Regions from separate parts of the Euryhalocaulis sp. genome, predicted to be linked through region 1. Evidence: predicted binding sites of a transcription regulator. Region 1 holds the regulator's gene; the other holds the start of a gene.

Region 1 (13,577 bases):
CAAGCCCAGGCTCGCCGGAAGCCCCGCTTTGAGCGGGGCCATAGTGGTGGGCGAAAATGATCGCTATGACGCGTTCGCCGCCGCGGACGCGGCCATTGCCTGTTCCGGCACGGTAACTTCGGAACTGGCGCTGGCGGGCGTGCCCGCTGTGGTTGGCTATCGCCTCTCGCCACTGACCCACTTCATCGCAAAACGTCTGATGCAGGCGCCCTATATTTCACTGGTGAATATCGCGGCGAACGAAGAATTGATGCCTGAGTTCGTTCAGGATGAATGCACGGGCGAGGCGCTGTGCGCAGCGGCCCGGGACCTTCTGGGCAATGATGCGTTGCGCAATGAAAAGCGCCGCCTGCTGCGGCAGACGGCGCTTGAAATGAAAGGCGATGGCGCGCCGCCGTCAGAGACCGCGGCCCGCATCATTCTGGAACTGATCGCCTAGCGGCTGGAGAGCGCCGTGTAGTCGCGCTCCGTAGCGCCGGTGTACAGCTGGCGCGGACGGCCGATGCGCTGGTTCGGATCTTCCAGCATTTCCTGCCACTGCGCGATCCAGCCGACCGTGCGGGCCAGCGCAAACAGCACCGTGAACATGGAAGTCGGGAAGCCCATCGCTTTCAGCGTGATGCCCGAATAGAAGTCGATGTTCGGGTAGAGCTTCTTCTCGACGAAATATTCGTCTTCCAGAGCGATCTTCTCCAGCTCCATGGCGATATCGAGAAGCGGGTCGTCCTTGATGCCCAGCTCGCCCAGAACTTCGTGCGCGGTTTTTTGCATCACCTTGGCGCGCGGGTCGTAGTTCTTGTAGACGCGATGACCAAAGCCCATCAGGCGGAACGGATCGTTCTTGTCCTTGGCCTTGTCGATATATTCCGGAATCCGGTCGACGCTGCCGATTTCCGCCAGCATCTTCAGCGCCGCCTCGTTGGCGCCGCCATGCGCGGGACCCCACAGGCACGCCACGCCCGCCGCGATACAGGCAAACGGATTGGCGCCGGAGGAGCCGGCCAGACGCACCGTGGAAGTGGAGGCGTTCTGCTCGTGATCGGCGTGCAGCGTGAAAATCCGGTCCATGGCGCGGACCAGAGTCGGGCTTACTTCGTAATCTTCTGCCGGCACGGCAAAGCACATGCGCAGGAAATTTTCGGCATAGCTGAGATCGTTGCTCGGCGTGATGAAGGGCTGGCCGATGTGGTACTTATAGGCGCGCGCCGCGATGGTCGGCATTTTCGCGATCATGCGGTGGCTCGCCACCATGCGCTGATGCGGGTCCGTAATATCCGTGGAGTCGTGATAGAAGGCGGACAGCGCGCCGACAGCACCGACCATGATCGCCATGGGGTGCGCGTCGCGGCGGAAACCATTGAAGAACTGGTCGAACTGGGTGTGCAGCATCGTGTGGTGCGTGATGCTGTCTGTGAATGTGTCCAGCTCGTCGCCCTTGGGCAGCTCGCCATTCAGCAGCAGGTAGCAGACTTCCAGGAAGTTGGACTGTTCGGCCAGCTGATCGATCGGATAACCGCGATAGAGCAGGGTGCCTTCATCGCCATCGATGAAGGTGATCTTGGATTCACAGCTGGCGGTAGAGGCGAATCCGGGATCGAACGTGAACGCGCCGGAATTCTTGTACAGGCCGCGTACATCGACGACGTCCGGACCCAGCGTGCCTTTATAGACGGGCAGAGTGACGTTTTCGCCCTTCAGGCCGATCTTCGCTTCGCCGCCTTCTTTGATATTGCTTTCCATTATTCGTCCTCGTTCTGATGTCTGCGGCCCGAAGCGAGCCTCTCAAATTCTTATATCTGGTCCGAAATCCGGCCCAGGGATTCATCGCGGCCAAGCGCGGCCAGCGTATCTGACAGGTCCGGCGCGGGCGCGCCGGCGGTCAGTACCGCCCGCAGCGGCGCTCCGACCTTGCCGAAACCAACGCCTTCTTCTTCTGCGAATGCTTTCAACGCGTCGCCGAGCGCCGGCGCCGACCAGTCATCCAGCGCGCCCAGCGCGTCTTTCAGACGGTTCAGCCGTTTTTTTGCATCGTCATTCAGAGATTTGGCGATCTTTCCCGTGATCTCAAGCGGACGCGATGCAAACAGAAAGGCGGTCTGGTCCGCCAGTTCATTGATGGTTTTGGCGCGCGGCTTCAATGCGGGCATGGCGGCGATCAGCTGATCGCGTTTCTGCGCGGGATTTTTAGCGGCACCTACGGTTTCCAGGCGCGCAATAACCAGATCGGCAAGACGCGCGTCATCGGCGTCGCGCAAATGATGCGCGTTGACGCTCGCCATTTTCTCCAGGTCCAGACGCGGCGCGGCCTTGTTGATCGCATCCAGCGCGAAGACCTTGATCACCTCGTCATCGGTGAAAATCTCCTGATCGCCGTGCGACCATCCAAGACGCAGCAGGTAATTGCGCAGGCCTTCCGGCAACATGCCCATATCGCGATACGCTTCAACGCCCAGCGCGCCGTGGCGCTTGGACAGTTTGGCGCCGTCATCGCCGTGAATCAGCGGCACATGGGCGAAAACCGGCTTGTCCCAGCCCAGCGCATCATAGATTTGCGATTGCCTTGCCGCGTTCACCAGATGATCATCGCCACGGATGACATGTGTGATACCCATATCATGATCGTCGACGACGACGGCCAGCATATAGGTGGGCGTGCCATCGGCGCGCAGCAGCACCAGATCGTCGAACGTCTTGTTCGCGAACCGGACTTCGTCTTGCACTTCGTCATGAATGACCGTTTCGCCGTCATCAGGGGCGCGGAACCGGACGACGAAGCTTCCTTCGCCAGTGTCGTTGCGGTCGCGCCAAGGCGATCGGAAGGCATGGCCGGCTTCGTGTGCTCTGGCGCGTTCGGCGTCGGCTTCCTCGGGCGTCAGATAGCAACGATAGGCGCCGCCGCGCTCCAGCAATTCATAGGCGGCTTCCGTATGACGATCCTGCTGTTTCGACTGATAGACGGGGGCCTCGTCCGGGGACAGGCCCAGCCAGTCGAGGCCTTCGTGAATCGCGTCCACCGCCGCCTGGGTGGAGCGCGCGCGGTCGGTGTCCTCGATACGGATCAGGAATTTTCCGTTGTTCGCACGCGCGAACAACCAGTTGAAAAGCGCGGTGCGCGCGCCCCCGATATGGAGGAATCCGGTGGGCGAGGGCGCGAACCGGGTAACGACGGTTTCAGACGGCATAATCTCTTTGAGCTGTTGATGCCTGAGCGGCTTTGGCGCGGTTGATACCATGCTGTCGGGGGGATGGATAGGCCGCGGACGAAGCTTTGCCGCAGTGCAGCGTGACCGCCTCGGACCGCTTCGTGACCGCTTTGCCAGCGCCGGTTTCGGCGTCGATCCCTGTATTGGTCCGCCGGTCTTTATGGGGCTTGGCGTTATCATTTTTATGACGCGCCCCGCGGCCTTGCCTGTGGCGGTTATCATGCTTCTTATTGCCGGCGCGCTCGGCCTGCGTCTGGCGGCGCGGCGGCGGGTTGAACACCTGGCCGCCAGCTGGGCGTTGGCGCTCCTTGCATGGGGTTTGCTGGGCTGGGGCGCCGCTGCGTGGCGGGTGGACCGCGCGGCGGCGCCCGTACTGCCAGAATATGAACGGGGCTATGATGTGGCCGGCTGGGTTAGCCGCGTCGATCCCGGCCGGCGGCCGGGCGTGGTGATCGAAGTGACGGCGATAAGCGGCGTGGACGCCCCGCCGGAGCGCATCCGGGTGCGCACGCCGCGTCCCGCGCCGTGCCTCGGCGCCGGCGTTTCCGGGCGCATGTCACTGACCGCGCCGCCGGGGCCGGCGACGCCGGGCGGTTATGATTTCTCGCGGCGCGCCTGGTTCGATGGCATTGGCGGGACAGGCTTCACCTATGGCGGCATGAACGCCGCCGATGTGGAAACCCGGGGCTGGCAATCTGTCAAACGCCGCATTTCACGAATTCGGGGGCGTCTGGCCGACCGCATTCGCGACGCCGCCCCGAGCGGGTCCGGCGCCATAATCGCCGCGCTTCTGACGGGGGAGCGCAGCGGGATCGACAATCAGGACGCCGAGGCGCTTCGCGCCTCGGGGCTGGGGCACTTGCTGGCGATTTCCGGCCTTCACATGGCGCTTGTGGGCGGGGGCGTCTTCTTCGTGATCAGCCTGTCGCTTGCGCTTATCCAGCCGCTGGCGCGGCGCTACGATATCCGGAAACCCGCCGCCATGGCCGCCATTGCGGCCTCGGCGGTTTATCTGGTCATTTCCGGCGCGCCAGTTTCCGCGCAACGCGCCTTCATCATGTTGCTGGTGGCCTTTCTTGCGCTCATTTTTGACCGCCGGGCCTTGACATTGCGCAATGTCGCGGTCGCCGCCGTGATCGTCCTGTTCTTCACGCCGGAAGCTTTGCTTGAGGCCGGCTTCCAGATGTCATTTTCGGCCGCTGCGGCGCTGGTCGCGGCGTTCGATTTTGCTCGGGAGCGCGGCTCCGGTCGCAGGCTTCCCGCGCCCATCCAGTTTTTCTCGTCACTGTCAGCGACAAGCCTGGTCGCGGGCGCTGCGACCGCCGCATTTGCGGCCTTCCATTTCAATCGCTGGGCGGCCTACGGGCTGTTTGCCAATCTCGCCGCCATGCCGTTCTTCACGCTCTGGGTTATGCCTGCGGCCGTCATCGGTCTGGCTCTGACGCCGATCGGGCTGGATGGCGTGTTCTACCGGCTGGCCGCTTCGGGAATGGACGTGGTCCTGGCCGTGGGCGGGAAAACGGCGGAAGCGCCGCACGCGCTGGCCTTTACAGCGGCGGGGCCCGGTTGGGCGTTGGGCTTGTACTCCGCGGGTTTCATTCTGCTTGTGGGCGGACGCCGGCTGGCGCGCGTCCTTGGCCTGTTGGTCATGGCCGCCGCAGGTCTGGCGTGGAGCACCGCGCCCAAGCCTTTTCTCTGGATTTCAGATCAGGGCGTTGTCGCCGTGCGGGAAGGAGATGAGCTCTATGCCTCAAGCCTGCGTAGATCCCGCTATGGCGTGGACCAGTTTTCGCGGCGCTTGGGACAGGATCCGGAAAAACCGGTCCACGACCTCAAAACCCGCATGAATTGCGATGCGGACGCCTGTGTCGGGCAAATCTCCGGTATGAAAATCAGCCTCATCGAGCGCAGACGATCGCTGAAAGAGGAATGCCGGCAAGCCGATCTGGTGATTTTTGAAGAGCCCGCCGCCGCGCGCAGTGCATGGCTTTGCCGGGGCGAACTTTACGACGCGGTCCGGCTGACCCGCGCCGGCGGCGTTGCATATTACCGCAAGGGTGACGGTTTTCAGATCAAAACAGCGCGGGAATCACGCTGGAAGCCGCCGAAACCCTAGTTGTAGCGGCGCAAAAGACTGACCAGCCGCCCCTGAACCCGCACCCGGTCAGGCCCAAAAATCCGCGTTTCATAGGCGGGGTTGGCCGCTTCCAGAGCGATGGAGTCGCCCTTTTTCCGCAGACGTTTGAGCGTGGCTTCCTGATCGTCGACCAGCGCAACCACGATTTCACCCGTCTGAGCGGTGTCACAGCGCCGGATCACGGCAAAATCGCCGTTCAGGATTCCGGCCTCGACCATGGAATCGCCCTCGATTTCCAGCACGTAATGCTCGCCATCGCCCATCATGTCCGGGGAAACAGCGATACGGTCCGTCTCGTGCTGGATCGCCTCAATCGGCGTGCCGGCGGCGATCTTGCCGAGAATCGGTACGTCAATCGATGAAGTCCCGCGGTCGATATAGGCGCCGCCGCCTTCAATCACGTTGGGTTTGAAGCCTTTTTCGCGGGCCGCCCCGGCCTCCACAGATCCGTCCGGCATGCGCAGGATTTCCAGCGCGCGGGCCCGGTGCGGCAGACGGCGGATGAAGCCGCGCTCTTCCAGCGCCGTGATCAGCCGGTGGATGCCCGATTTGGAAGCAAGATCCAGCGCCTCCCGCATCTCGTCATAAGAGGGCGGCACGCCATCCCGATCGAGGCGCTCTTTGATGAAGAGTAGCAGCTCTTTCTGTTTTTTGGTCAGCATGCGAACCCCAAGAACAAATCAGAAACGTCGACTATGTTCTACTTGTGTTCTTTTTGGGGGTCAAGTGCTTGAGCCGACTAGGCGAGGAGGGCGCGTGTCGCGCTTTCCACATTCTCTTGCCGCATCAGGTGTTCCCCGATCAGGAACCCGCGCGCGCCGGCGGTCCAGAGACGCTGTATATCACCGCTATGTCGAATGCCGCTTTCGCCCACGAGGAAGGAATCGGGGGGGGCCTGCGAGGCCAGTGATTCGGTCGTTGCCAGATCGGTCGTGAAGGTTTTCAGGTCGCGATTATTGATGCCGAGCAGGGGGCTGGAAAGCGTCAGGGCGCGGTCAAATTCGGCCTGATCATGAATCTCGACCAGCGCGTCCATTTTCCATCGCCTGGCTTCGGCGATGAGGTCGGCGGCGAGGGCATCATCCACCGCGGCGAGAATGACCAGGATGCAATCAGCCCCCAGCGCGCGGGATTCCGCGACCTGCCACGGGTCGAACAGGAAGTCCTTGCGTAACGCAGGAAGCGGCGATTCCGCTCTGACGGCCATAAGATAGGCGTCATCGCCCTGAAAGCTCGGCCCATCGGTCAGAACGGAAAGGCAGGCCGCGCCGCCTGATTCATAGGCGCGCGCCAATGCCGGCGGGTCGAAATCGGCGCGAATCAACCCTGCGGACGGGCTGGCTTTCTTGATTTCACAGATCAGGGCGGGCGTTCCGCTTTGTGCTTTCTCGCGTAGCGCGCGTTCAAAGCCCCGCGGCTGAGAGGCGGTTTTGGCGCGCGATTCGAGTTCGCTTGCCGAAATCGCCGCTTTGCGCGCCGCGATTTCTTCCAGCTTATAGGCCTTGATCCGCTCCAGCGCGTTCATGAGTTGGATATCGCAATCAGGGAATCCAGCGCGCCGCGCGCCTTGCCCTCGTCAATGGAGGCGAACGCCATCTCCACGCCGTCGGTCAGATTGTTCGCGATTTCCGCGATAACCAGCGCCGCGCCCGCATTCAGCGCCGCAATATCGCGATAGGCGGAGCGTTCCCCGGCCAGCAGCGATTCAATCGCCCGCGCATTGTGCACCGGGTCGCCGCCCTGCAGGGCGTCAGGCAGGGAGCGTTTCAGTCCGGCGGCTTCCGGGGTCACTTCGAAATGCCGGATCTGGCCGTCTTTCAGCTCCGCCACGCGCGTTGTGGAGGTCGTGGTCAGTTCATCCATTCCGTCCGCGCCATGCACCACCCAGACACGGGTGGAGCCGGTGCGGCGAAGCGCATCGGCGATCGGCTCCAGCCATTTGGCGTCATAAACGCCCAGAAGCTGCCGCTTCGCGCCCGCGGGATTGCTAAGCGGGCCCAGCAGGTTGAAAAGCGTGCGCAGGCTCAGTGAACGGCGTACCGGGGCGGCGTGTTTAAGCGCGGAATGATGGGTCGGCGCGTAGAGAAACCCGACATTCGCCTCGTCTATACAGCGGCCGACGACGGCGTGATCGGCCTCTATATTGACACCCAGCTCAGCCAAAACCTGTGATGAACCGCTTTTGGAGGACACCGCGCGGTTGCCATGCTTGGCCACCCGCGCTCCGGCGCCGGCGGCAATCAGCGCCGCAGCGGTCGAGATATTGAAGCTGCCCGCCGCATCGCCGCCCGTTCCGCAGGTATCAATGATGTCGTGCGGGGTCTCGATGCGCGTTGCGCGGGACCGCAACACACGCACCCCGGCCTCGATTTCGTCGACAGTCGCATCCAGAATTCGCAAGCCCATGAGGAAAGCGGCGATCTGGGCGTGGTCGGCCGCGCCATCCATGATTTCGCCCAGCGCGGCCTCGACATCCTCCGCGGGCGCGCGTCGCCGGTCGGCATAGAGGCCAATGCATCTTTGAACCGCGCTCATGCCGCCGCCTTTGCCTGGCTGAGGTTCAGGAAATTCCGTAACAGGTCATGCCCGTGCTGCGTGGCGATGGATTCCGGATGGAATTGCACGCCATGGACGGGACGGGTCGAATGGCGAAACCCCATGATTTCCCCGTCCTCGGTATCGGCGTTGACAATCAGCGCTTCCGGAAGGTTGTCCCGCTCCACCGCCAGGCTGTGATAACGCGTGGCCGTGAACGGGCGGGGCAGGCCGTCGAAAACGCCGGTGCCGTCATGCCGGATCGTGCTGGTCTTGCCATGCATGATGGTTTTGGCCTGCACCACCTTGCCGCCAAAGGCCTGCCCGATGGCCTGATGACCCAGACAGACGCCCAGTATCGGCAGGGTTTCCGGGGCGGAGCGGATCAGGTCCAGACAGATGCCGGCCTGGTCAGGGCTGCATGGTCCCGGAGACAGAAGAATCGCCTGAGGCTTCATGGCCAGCGCCTCGGCGGCGGTCAGCGCATCATTGCGGCGGACCTCTACGTCCGCGCCCAGCTCCAGCGCATAATGGACGAGGTTGTAGGTGAAGCTGTCATAGTTATCGATCATCAGCAGCATGGCGTCACTCGTCCGAAAAGCGTTGCGCTTCCGCGGCGGCGCGGAACAGGGCGGCGGATTTATGCACGGTCTCCATGCGCTCTGTCTCCGGGTCGCTGTCGATCACCACGCCGCCGCCGGCGCGCACGTGAAGCTTGCCGTCTTTTACCACGCCCGTCCGCAGGGCGATGCAGGTATCCAGTCCGCCGTCAGCGGCAAAATACCCGACAGCGCCGGCATATACGCCGCGTTCTTCATCTTCCAGTTCATCAATGATTTCCATGGCGCGGATCTTTGGCGCCCCTGTCACCGTGCCGGCCGGAAAGCCTGAAAGCAGGGCGTCGATGGAATCCTTGTCCTTGGCCAGATAGCCCTGAACGGTTGAAACGATATGCATGACGTGGCTGTAGCGCTCGATCGCGAATTTCTCGATCACTTCCACTTCGCCGGCCTCCGAAACGCGTCCGACATCGTTGCGGCCGAGATCCAGCAGCATCAGATGCTCGGCGCGCTCCTTTTCATCGCGCAGCAATTCCTCTGCATGGCGCTGATCCTCCTCCGGCGTGGCTCCGCGCGGACGGGTTCCGGCGATGGGCCGGATCGTGACCTTGTCGTTGCGCACCCGGACAAGGATTTCCGGGCTGGAGCCGACCACCGAAAAATCGCCAAAGCGCAGATGAAACAGGAACGGCGAGGGGTTGAGACGGCGCAGCGCCCGGTACAGGGCGAAACTGTCATGCGGGAAGGGGGCCTCAAAACGCTGTGAAGGGACAATCTGGAACGCGTCCCCCGCCTTGATATAGCGCTGGGCTTCGCCAACGATTTCACGATAACGCGCCTCGGAAGTGCTGCTTTCAGGCGTCACCTCCATCGGGATGAAAGCCTGCTTTGCGCGGTCCGGCGGCGTGTTTTTCAAGGCTTCCGCCGCGTCTTCCAGACGCGCCCGGGCCTCATCCAGAGCCTTGTCGGACTTGCCCTCCGGCCCCGCCGTGGTGGCCAGGGTAATCTCATGCGCCACATTATCGAATATCGCCACGACCGATGGCCGGATCAGAATGGCGTCCGGCACATCCAGGGCGCGGTTATTTGTCCGGGGGAGGTTTTCCGCCTCGCGCGCCAGCGCGTAACCCAGATAGCCGAACAGGCCGGTCGCCATGGGCGGCATTCCCTCGGGCAGCTCAACCCGGGTCTCCGCAACGAGACGGCGGAGCGAATCGAGCGGGCCATCCTCCTGACGCGCCTCCGGACCGCCATTGCGGCTGATGAAGGCTGTCCGGTCGCGGACCGTCCAGACAAGGTCCGGCGCAAATCCGATTGCGGAATAGCGTCCGCGCCAGTCGCCGCCTTCCACCGACTCCAGCAGGAAGGACATGCCCTCGCGCCCCGCCAGCTTTAGATAGGTGGAAACCGGCGTTTCCAGATCGTCGACAATATGGGCGTGGACAAGCTGCCGCTTTCCGGCGGCGTGGCGTTCGCGGAACGCCGCCGGATCAGTCGCCAGCCGGAGCGTCATTGCGGAACGTCGTCGCCAAGCGCGAAGGCGATCTGGTCCGGATAGGTTTTCACTTCATATTGCTGCTGCAGCGCCAGCTGGAATTGCGTCAGAAGGTCCTGCGCCACTTCATTGGCCATTTCTTCGCGAGACGGGCTTTCCGCGCCCGGATCCACACTGATTTCACGCAGCGCCGCAACGGCCTGACCGCCCTGTGCGGACGGGGCGGTAACCACCTCGCCGGGGGCTGCCTCAAACAGCGCGCCGACGAGCCGCGGACCCGCCGCGCCGGCCGTCTGGCCGCGCGTGACCGTTACCGATTCCACGCTGGCGCCCGCGCCGATATCGGCGGCAATGTCGGAAAAAGCCTCGCCGTTTTCGGCTCTCTCAGCGGCTTCACTGGCCACGGCTTCCATATTTTCCTGCAGCTGTTGCGACCGCCAGACCTGCTCGGCGGCGGGGCGCGCCTCAGCCAGCGAGACAAGCTCCTCTGCATTGACCCGGTCCACGCGCACCACGGCAAACCCCTGATCGCCCAGGTCCTCCAGCGCGCTGGTTTCTCCCTCCTGCATCTGGAAAGCCAGTTCCAGCACTTGCGGGGCCGCCATAAGCTTGGCGAAGGTTTCGCCTTCCGCGCCCCGGCCTTGCCGTGTCACGGGGAGGTAGGACATGGCTACGATCTCCGCTTCCGTGGCGGCGTCCTCGATGGGCGCTCCGGCGCCGCGCGCATCCTCGAAGGCGCTAATTGCGTCATACATGTTTTCGATGGCCGTATCGGCGGCCAGTTCGCTCCGCAATTCGTCGCGAACGTCCTCGATGGCCGGGGTTTCGGCGTCCACGGCGGCGGTGACATCGACCACAGACCACCCAAAACGCCCCTCCACAACGCGCGCAGGGTCCTCGGCGGACATGGCGAACAGGGCGTCCGCAATTTCGCTGTCGACAATATCGTCCGCGCTTGCCGCTTCGGCCTGAACCAGATCCGCCTCGACGGAGTCCGCGACCGCCTCGGCGGTTTCTCCGTCATTGATGCGCGCCGCCACGGCGCTGGCCTCTTCCTCGCCCGGCAGCTGGATTTGGACATAGCTGCGGGTGGCGGCTTCGGCGAAGGAATCCTTTCGGAATTCGTAGAGTTCCTCGATCTGCTCCTCCGTCACGTCCACGGTCTGTTCAAAGTCGGACGGCGAAAGCCACGCAACGGTCACCGCGCGGCGTTCCGGTTGCGTGAATGCAGATTGATTGGAGTCGATGATGTCCTGAAGCTGCGCATCGGTCGGATCGCCGATTTCTTCCGCAAGGGAGGGCGCAAGGACCAGAACATCGGCGCGCCGGGATTCCCCGGCAAAGGCCTGACGCCGTTCCGCAAAACTGGCCGGCGCGCTTTCCCCGGCGGTAACGGCGCGGATCAGCTGTTGGCGGATAATGTCGCCGCGCACCGCGTCCTCGAACTGGCGTTCGGACATCTGCAGTTGCGCCAGCTGGGAACGGTATTGGTCGCGATTGAATTCGTTTCGAACCGGATCCCGGAAGGCTTCAATGCTCTGTATTTCTTCATACAGCGCGCGATCGGACGCGCCGAGGCCGAAATTGCCCGCCTGGGCGTCCAGTGACGCCATTGTGATCATCTCGCTGAGAATCTGGCGGTCCAGCCCCGCGTCGCGGGCGTCCTGCGCGGTGAAGCGGCCTTCATTCTGACGGGCGATGGTCTGGACCCGGCGATTGAACTCGTCAGAAAATTCTTGCGCCGTCACCTTTTCGGGGCCGACGACCGCGACAGCATCGCGGGGACCGCCGCGGAACATGTCATTAACGCCCCAGATGGCGAAGCTGAGGGCAAGAACGACAATAATGGGCGCGGCCCATTTCGATTTCGCGGCGTTGCGCAGACCAGCAAGCATCAATCATCCATTCGATTGCAGTTGAAGCGGCGAAATCTAGAGAGCGCGGCTCCACGGGGCAAGCCGCGCATATTGCCGGACGCATATGGCGCTGCTAGGCGTTCTCCGAAACAGACGAGGAACAACCATGACGCGAACGCCCCTGATCGCAGGGAACTGGAAAATGAATGGTCTTCAGCCTGCGCTGGAAGAGGCAAAAGCCATTGCGCAAGCCGCCGACAGCCAGGACGGGGCCGAAGTGCTGCTGTGTCCGCCGGCGACCCTGCTGACCGATCTGGCGCGCGCCCTTTCGGGCAGCCGCGTGAAAACCGGCGGTCAGGATTGCCATGCCGAGGAATCCGGCGCCCATACAGGTGACATCAGCGCGGAAATGCTGGCCGGGGCCGGGGCGGATTATGTCATCGTGGGCCATTCGGAACGCCGCGCAGATCATGGCGAGGACGACCTGACCGTGAAGGCGAAAGCCAAGGCTGCGCGCCGCGCGGGCCTCACGCCGATCATCTGCGTGGGGGAGAAGGAAGCCGAGCGCGCGAAGGGCGTGCATCTGGACGTTATCGAAATGCAGCTGGATGGCTCCACGCCCAAGAATCTGGCTGGCGACGAGCTGGTCATCGCCTATGAGCCTGTCTGGGCCATCGGCACGGGCCGTACCGCGGAGCCGCAAGACATCGCCGAGATGCACGAATTCATCCGCACGCGCCTGCGGCACATCATGGGCGAAGAGGCGGAGGGGGTCCGGATTCTCTATGGCGGTTCGGTGAAGCCCGGGAATGCGTCGGAGATTCTCGGCATCGACAATGTCGACGGCGCCCTTGTCGGCGGCGCGAGCCTGAAAGCAGCAGATTTCGGCCCGATCATAGCGAGTGCGCAATCGGAATAAGCGCCTGTAAAGACTTCTCGGTTTTAATCGGGCCAGAGACAGGAACCGGCCCGATTAGGATTGCATGGCTCAAGATCCCGAAAACCTCGCGCGCGTCGTACTTTTTGACCCGATCCGGCAGAATCTCCGGACGACGCGCTATGCGCTCTACGAACTCGGATTTCGTGAAATCGATACGTTTTCGGCGCTGGGAGAGGTGCGCGAACGCATTGAGGCGGCCGATGTCGACCTTCTGGTAATGGAGCCGGAGGACGATCCGAAGGTTTTCAACCTTGTTCGCGACATTCGCCACAGCCGTATCGGGCGCAATCCGTTTTCCGTCATCTTCCTGACCTGTTGGACGCGCGATCCGCAGAATATACGCCAGGCGCTGGAAAGCGGCGCGGACGACCTCATCGCGCGCCCCTTTTCGACCCGTTTTCTTGATGAGCGCGTCTCCGCTGCAATCGAACGCCGTAAGCGGTTCGTCGTGACCAGCGATTATATCGGCCCTGACCGCCGCAGCGGGCCGCGCGCAGGCGCCGCCGATCCGCGATATCTGAGCGCGCCCAACACGCTGAAGGCCGCCGCCAAGGGCGACTGGGAGGCGCTGGAAGCGACCTATCAGCATATCAAGACGGTACAGGAAGACGTCGCGAAAGAACGCGTACAGCGCTTGTCCGTACGCATTGCCGCGGACCTTGAAATTTCCAACCCATCTTCGCCCTCCGCCGAGATCTCGGTGATCAAGCAGGCCCGCGAGCTTGAGCGTCTGGCGGAGCGAGTCGGTCCGGAGACGGCAAGCATCGCCAAGGCGCTGACCAAATCCCTGACAGACGGGGAGGCGGGCGCACCCGGAAAGCGCTGGCGAGTCGCGCGCGAACTCGCGCACG
Region 2 (5,071 bases), on a different contig from region 1:
GCCGCCTTCCGGGCCGATATCCACCAGCCAGTCCGCCTGCTTGATGACGTCCAGATTATGCTCGATCACCACGACGGTATTGCCGGTGTCCACCAGCGCCTGAAGCACTTCCAGAAGCTTGCGCACGTCCTCAAAGTGCAGCCCGGTCGTCGGTTCGTCGAGAATATAGAGCGTGCGTCCCGTGGCCCGCTTGGACAGCTCCCGCGCCAGCTTGACCCGTTGGGCCTCGCCTCCGGAGAGCGTCGTCGCCTGCTGGCCGATCTTCACATAACCGAGGCCCACACGCTCCAGCGTCACCAGCTTGTCCCGGATGGAGGGGACGGCTTTGAAGAAGGCGGCACCTTCCTCCACCGTCATATCGAGAACTTCGGCTATCGACTTGTTTTTATATTTGATTTCCAGCGTTTCGCGATTGTATCGCGCGCCGTCGCAGACATCGCAGGTGACATAGACGTCGGGCAGGAAATGCATCTCGATCTTGATGACGCCGTCGCCCTTGCACGCCTCGCAGCGGCCGCCCTTCACGTTGAAGCTGAAGCGTCCCGGCTTGAAGCCGCGCGCCTTGGACTCGGGCAGGTTCGCGAACCAGTCCCGGATCGGGGTGAAGGCGCCGGTATAGGTCGCCGGGTTGGAGCGCGGCGTGCGGCCAATCGGCGACTGGTCGATATCGATAACCTTGTCCAGTTGCTCCAGGCCCAGCACGTCGTCATGGGGCAGCGGCGGCATGGACGCCCCGTTCAGGTGGCGCGCGGCCGCCTTGTAGAGCGTCTCGATGGTCAGGGTGGACTTGCCGCCGCCCGACACGCCGGTCACACATACGAACAACCCCAGCGGAAACTCCGCGTCGACGTCCTTTAGATTGTTGCCCGTCGCGCCTTTCACGGTGACCACGCGCTTGGCTTTCCGTTTGCGCCGCTGATCCGGCAGGGGCACTTCCGCTTCGCCGGACAGGTACTTGCCCGTCAGGCTTTTCGGATTGGCCATGATCTCGGCCGGTTTGCCCTCGGCCACCACGTGGCCGCCATGCACGCCCGCCGCCGGACCCATATCGATTACATGGTCGGCGGTCAGGATGGCTTCCTCGTCATGCTCCACCACGATCACGGTATTGCCCAGATCGCGCAGCCCCTGCAGGCTTTCCAGCAAGCGCTCATTGTCGCGCTGGTGCAGGCCGATGGAGGGTTCATCCAGCACATAAAGAACCCCGGTGAGGCCGGAGCCGATCTGGCTAGCCAAGCGGATGCGCTGACTTTCACCGCCGGAAAGCGTTCCGGAAGAACGGCTTAGCGTGAGATACTCAAGTCCGACATCGACCAGAAACTTTAACCGCTCGCGGATTTCCTTGAGGATCCGGTAGGCGATGGCCTTGTCCTTTTCGGACAGCGTCGCCTCCACCGTGTCAAACCATTCCCGGGCGTGCTGGATCGATTTCTCGGCGGCCGCGGATATATCGATACCGTCAATCTTTACCGCCAACGCCTCGTCTTTCAGGCGCTTGCCCCCGCAACGCTCGCATGGCGCGGCGGACTGAAAGCGGGACAGCTCCTCGCGCATCCAGGCGGACTCGGTTTCTTTCCACCGGCGTTCCAGATTGGGGATGACGCCTTCGAACGGCTTGGTCGTCTCGAACTTTCGGACCTCGTCGTCATAGGTGAAGCGGACTTTGTCCCCGCCCGTGCCATAGAGCACGACCTGGCGGAAATCCTCATCCAGCTCCCGCCAGGGCTTGGTCATCGGCGCCTTGTAGTGCCTGGCGAGCGCGCGCAGGGTCTGCAGGTAGAGTTTCGAGGTTGTCCGGGTCCATGGCTTGATCGCGCCAGCATCCAGGCTTTTGGACGGATCGGGCACGACCAGCGCCGGGTCGAACTGAAGCTCCAGCCCCAGCCCATCGCATTCGGGGCAGGCCCCGAACGGGTTGTTGAACGAGAACAGGCGCGGCTCGATCTCCGGGATCGTGAAGCCTGAAACCGGACAGGCGAACTTTTCCGAGAAGATGATCCGCTCGGCATTGCCCTTCTTGTCGGTTTCGTCGGCCAGCTCCGCCACAGCGATGCCGTCGGCAAGCTCCAGCGCGGTTTCCAGCGAATCCGCCAGCCGCGTTTCCAGACCTTCGCGTACGACCAGCCGGTCCACGACCACGTCGATGTCGTGCTTGAATTTCTTGTCCAGCTCTGGTGCGTCTTCGATCGGATAGAATTCGCCATCCACCTTCACGCGCTGGAAGCCGCGCTTCATCAGCTCCGCGAACTCCTTGCGGTATTCGCCCTTTCGGCCCCGCACGATGGGGGCCAGCAGGTAAAGCCGCGTGCCCTCATCCATGGCCAAAATGCGGTCGGCCATCTGGCTGACGGTCTGGCTGGTGATCGGCTCGCCCGTGGCGGGGGAGTAGGGCACGCCCACCCGCGCCCAGAGCAGGCGCATATAGTCGTAAATCTCGGTGACGGTGCCGACCGTGGAGCGCGGATTCTTGGACGTCGTTTTCTGCTCGATGGAGATTGCCGGCGACAGACCCTCGATCGAATCCACGTCCGGCTTCTGCATCAGCTCCAGGAACTGGCGCGCATAGGCCGACAGCGACTCCACATAGCGCCGTTGCCCCTCGGCATAGATGGTGTCGAACGCCAGCGACGACTTGCCGGAACCGGACAGGCCGGTGATTACCACCAGCTCGTCCCGCGGGATCTCGACCGTGACGTCGCGCAGATTGTGTTCGCGCGCGCCCTGCACGCGAATGGATTTCATGCTTTCAGCCATAGGACCGTCTAAAACGTCTCGAACCGGCGAATCGAACTTCGCCGTATTTTTACGACAGGATGTTTGACGATGCGAACATAATGTGAACATCTTATGCGCCGCCCGCGCCGTCATCCACAGGCCAGATGGGGCGGACGCTTTAGATGGCAAGCCGCTCGCGGCATAAGCAACACAGCGAATTTGAAGAATCGGTATGGAGAGGTCTCATGGCCGGCAGCGTCAACAAAGTCATTCTGGTGGGCAATCTGGGCCGCGACCCGGAAATCCGCTCGCTGAATTCCGGCGATCGCGTCGCCAATCTGCGTCTCGCAACCTCGGAAAACTGGCGTGACAAGGCCAGCGGCGAGCGGCGCGAGAAGACGGAATGGCACTCCATCGCCATCTTCAATGAGAACCTCGTGAAGGTTGCGGAGAATTATCTGCGCAAGGGCTCCAAGGTTTATATCGAAGGCCAGCTCCAGACCCGTAAATGGCAGGACCAGCAGGGGCAGGACAAATACACGACCGAGATCGTGCTGCAGAAGTTCCGCGGCGAGCTTCAGATGCTCGACTCCAAGGTCGAGGGCGGCGGCTCCTATGGCGGCGGCTCCAGCGACCAGGGCGGTTATTCGTCTGGCGGCGGCTCCGGCGGCGGTCAGAAGGAAGATTTCGAACTCGACGACGAAATCCCGTTCTAGGGGCTGACGCCAGACCATGCGCGTCCTGATACTCGGCGGTTACGGGTTTGTCGGCGCGCAACTGATGGCGGCCCTCTCACAACGCGGCCACGATGTATGCGGCGCCGGGCGGGACATTGCGTTCGCCCGGCGCCGTTATGCGTTCTGGGACTGGGCCGAGATCGATTTTGCCGATCCGCCGGCCCAGCCCCGCTGGGCGGAAATTCTGAACGGCGTCGACGCTGTCATAAATTGCGTTGGCGTGCTGCAGGACGGCGGCAGGGATTCCACCCGTACGGCGCACATATCCGGCGCGGAGAGCGTGTTCCGGGCGTGCGAGGCGAATGGCGTCCGCCGGTTCATACAGATCTCGGCCGTCGGGGATGGCCCGCTTTCGCCGGAGTACTCGCGATTTTCGCCCTCATGGTGACCCGGCCCGTTTTTTCCTGATCGCTGACATGCGGGAACGCATGGGGATCAGGGGTCGACTTCCCGCCGCCTTGGCTTAGGAACGCCCGGCAAGGCTATTGAACGGCGCGGCGCGAGACATGAGCAACCGGAACGCAATTTCAGTCAGCTGGCGCGACGAATTCCGCGCCACGTTCCGGCTCGCCTGGCCGCTGATCATCGCGCAGATGGCGCAGATGGCGCTGACCACGACCGACGTCATCATGATGGGCTGGCTGGGGCCGGAGCCGCTGGCCGCGGGCACCATCGCCATGACGCTGGTCCACCCGGTGATGATCGGGGGCATCGGTTTGCTGACAGCCACCGCGCCGATGATTTCGCAGGCGATTGGCGCGGGCCGCTACCGGCTGGTGCGGCGCACCGTGCGGCCGGGGCTGTGGATCTCCGTCCTGCTCAGCCTGATCGGCGTGCCGCTCTTGCTGAACGGCGGCCCGCTTCTGCGGCTGCTGGGGCAGGAGCCGCACCTGACAGTGATGGCGGGCGACTATCTGTTGTTCGCCGCCTGGGCCGTTCCGGCCGCGATTCTCCTCACGCCGCCCAAATCGCTGATTTCCGCGCGGGGGGATACGCCGGTGATCCTGGGCGTCACGCTGTTCGGCGTCGTCCTGAACGCGTTCAGCAATTACGCGCTGATGTTCGGCAATTTCGGATTTCCGCGGATGGAGCTTCAGGGCGCGGGCGTCAGCACCACGCTGACCGCCTGGGCGATGTTCGCGATGTTGCTGGTTTATATCACGCGTCATCGCCGCTACCGGCGCTACATGGTCCTGGCGCGGATATGGAAGCCAGACTGGCCGCAGTTCCGTGAAATTTTCCGTATCGGAACGCCGATCGCCATGACCATGGTGGCGGAGGTCGGCATCTTTGCCGCCGCGGCCATTATGATGGGCTGGCTGGGCGTGAATGAACTTGCCGCCCACGCCGTGGCGGTGCAATGCGCGGCCATCGCCTTCATGGTGCCGTTCGGCCTCAGCCAGGCGACAACCATCCGGGTCGGGCTGGCCCACGGGGCGGGCAGCCCGGACCGGGTCCGCAAGGCGGGCTACGCATCGCTGGCGCTGGCGGCGGGGTTCGCGGCGACGACCTGCACGCTGTTCCTGATCGCGCCGGTCGCGCTGGTCTCGCTCTATCTGGATCCCGGCGATCCGGCCAATCAGGCCAGCGTGGCCCTGGCGGCCTCCTATCTTGTCGTC

Evidence for each region. Region 1 encodes LexA, which represses DNA repair genes until DNA is damaged. Its sites were predicted from a motif close to ATGTTCCNCTTGTGTTCC; they were not measured.
Region 2: a site for LexA is predicted at 2,827-2,844, ahead of uvrA (excinuclease ABC subunit UvrA). Genes of this name have one in related genera too.

The regions. Positions count from the first base shown of each region.
Region 1 covers NZ_JACESD010000002.1:94,243-107,819, forward strand. The annotation lists gene lpxB (lipid-A-disaccharide synthase) at 1-439, shown strand, start outside; gene gltA (citrate synthase) at 436-1,740, opposite strand; gene gltX (glutamate--tRNA ligase) at 1,791-3,182, opposite strand; gene H2040_RS01060 (ComEC/Rec2 family competence protein) at 3,388-5,319, shown strand; gene lexA (transcriptional repressor LexA) at 5,316-6,002, opposite strand; gene trpC (indole-3-glycerol phosphate synthase TrpC) at 6,080-6,865, opposite strand; gene trpD (anthranilate phosphoribosyltransferase) at 6,862-7,875, opposite strand; gene H2040_RS01080 (anthranilate synthase component II) at 7,872-8,456, opposite strand; gene trpE (anthranilate synthase component I) at 8,461-9,948, opposite strand; gene H2040_RS01090 (peptidylprolyl isomerase) at 9,945-11,825, opposite strand; gene tpiA (triose-phosphate isomerase) at 11,953-12,705, shown strand; gene H2040_RS01100 (response regulator transcription factor) at 12,770-13,577, shown strand, end outside.
Region 2 covers NZ_JACESD010000006.1:35,298-40,368, reverse strand. The annotation lists gene uvrA (excinuclease ABC subunit UvrA) at 1-2,754, opposite strand, end outside; gene ssb (single-stranded DNA-binding protein) at 2,961-3,431, shown strand; gene H2040_RS02695 (NAD-dependent epimerase/dehydratase family protein) at 3,448-3,840, shown strand; gene H2040_RS02690 (MATE family efflux transporter) at 3,959-5,071, shown strand, end outside.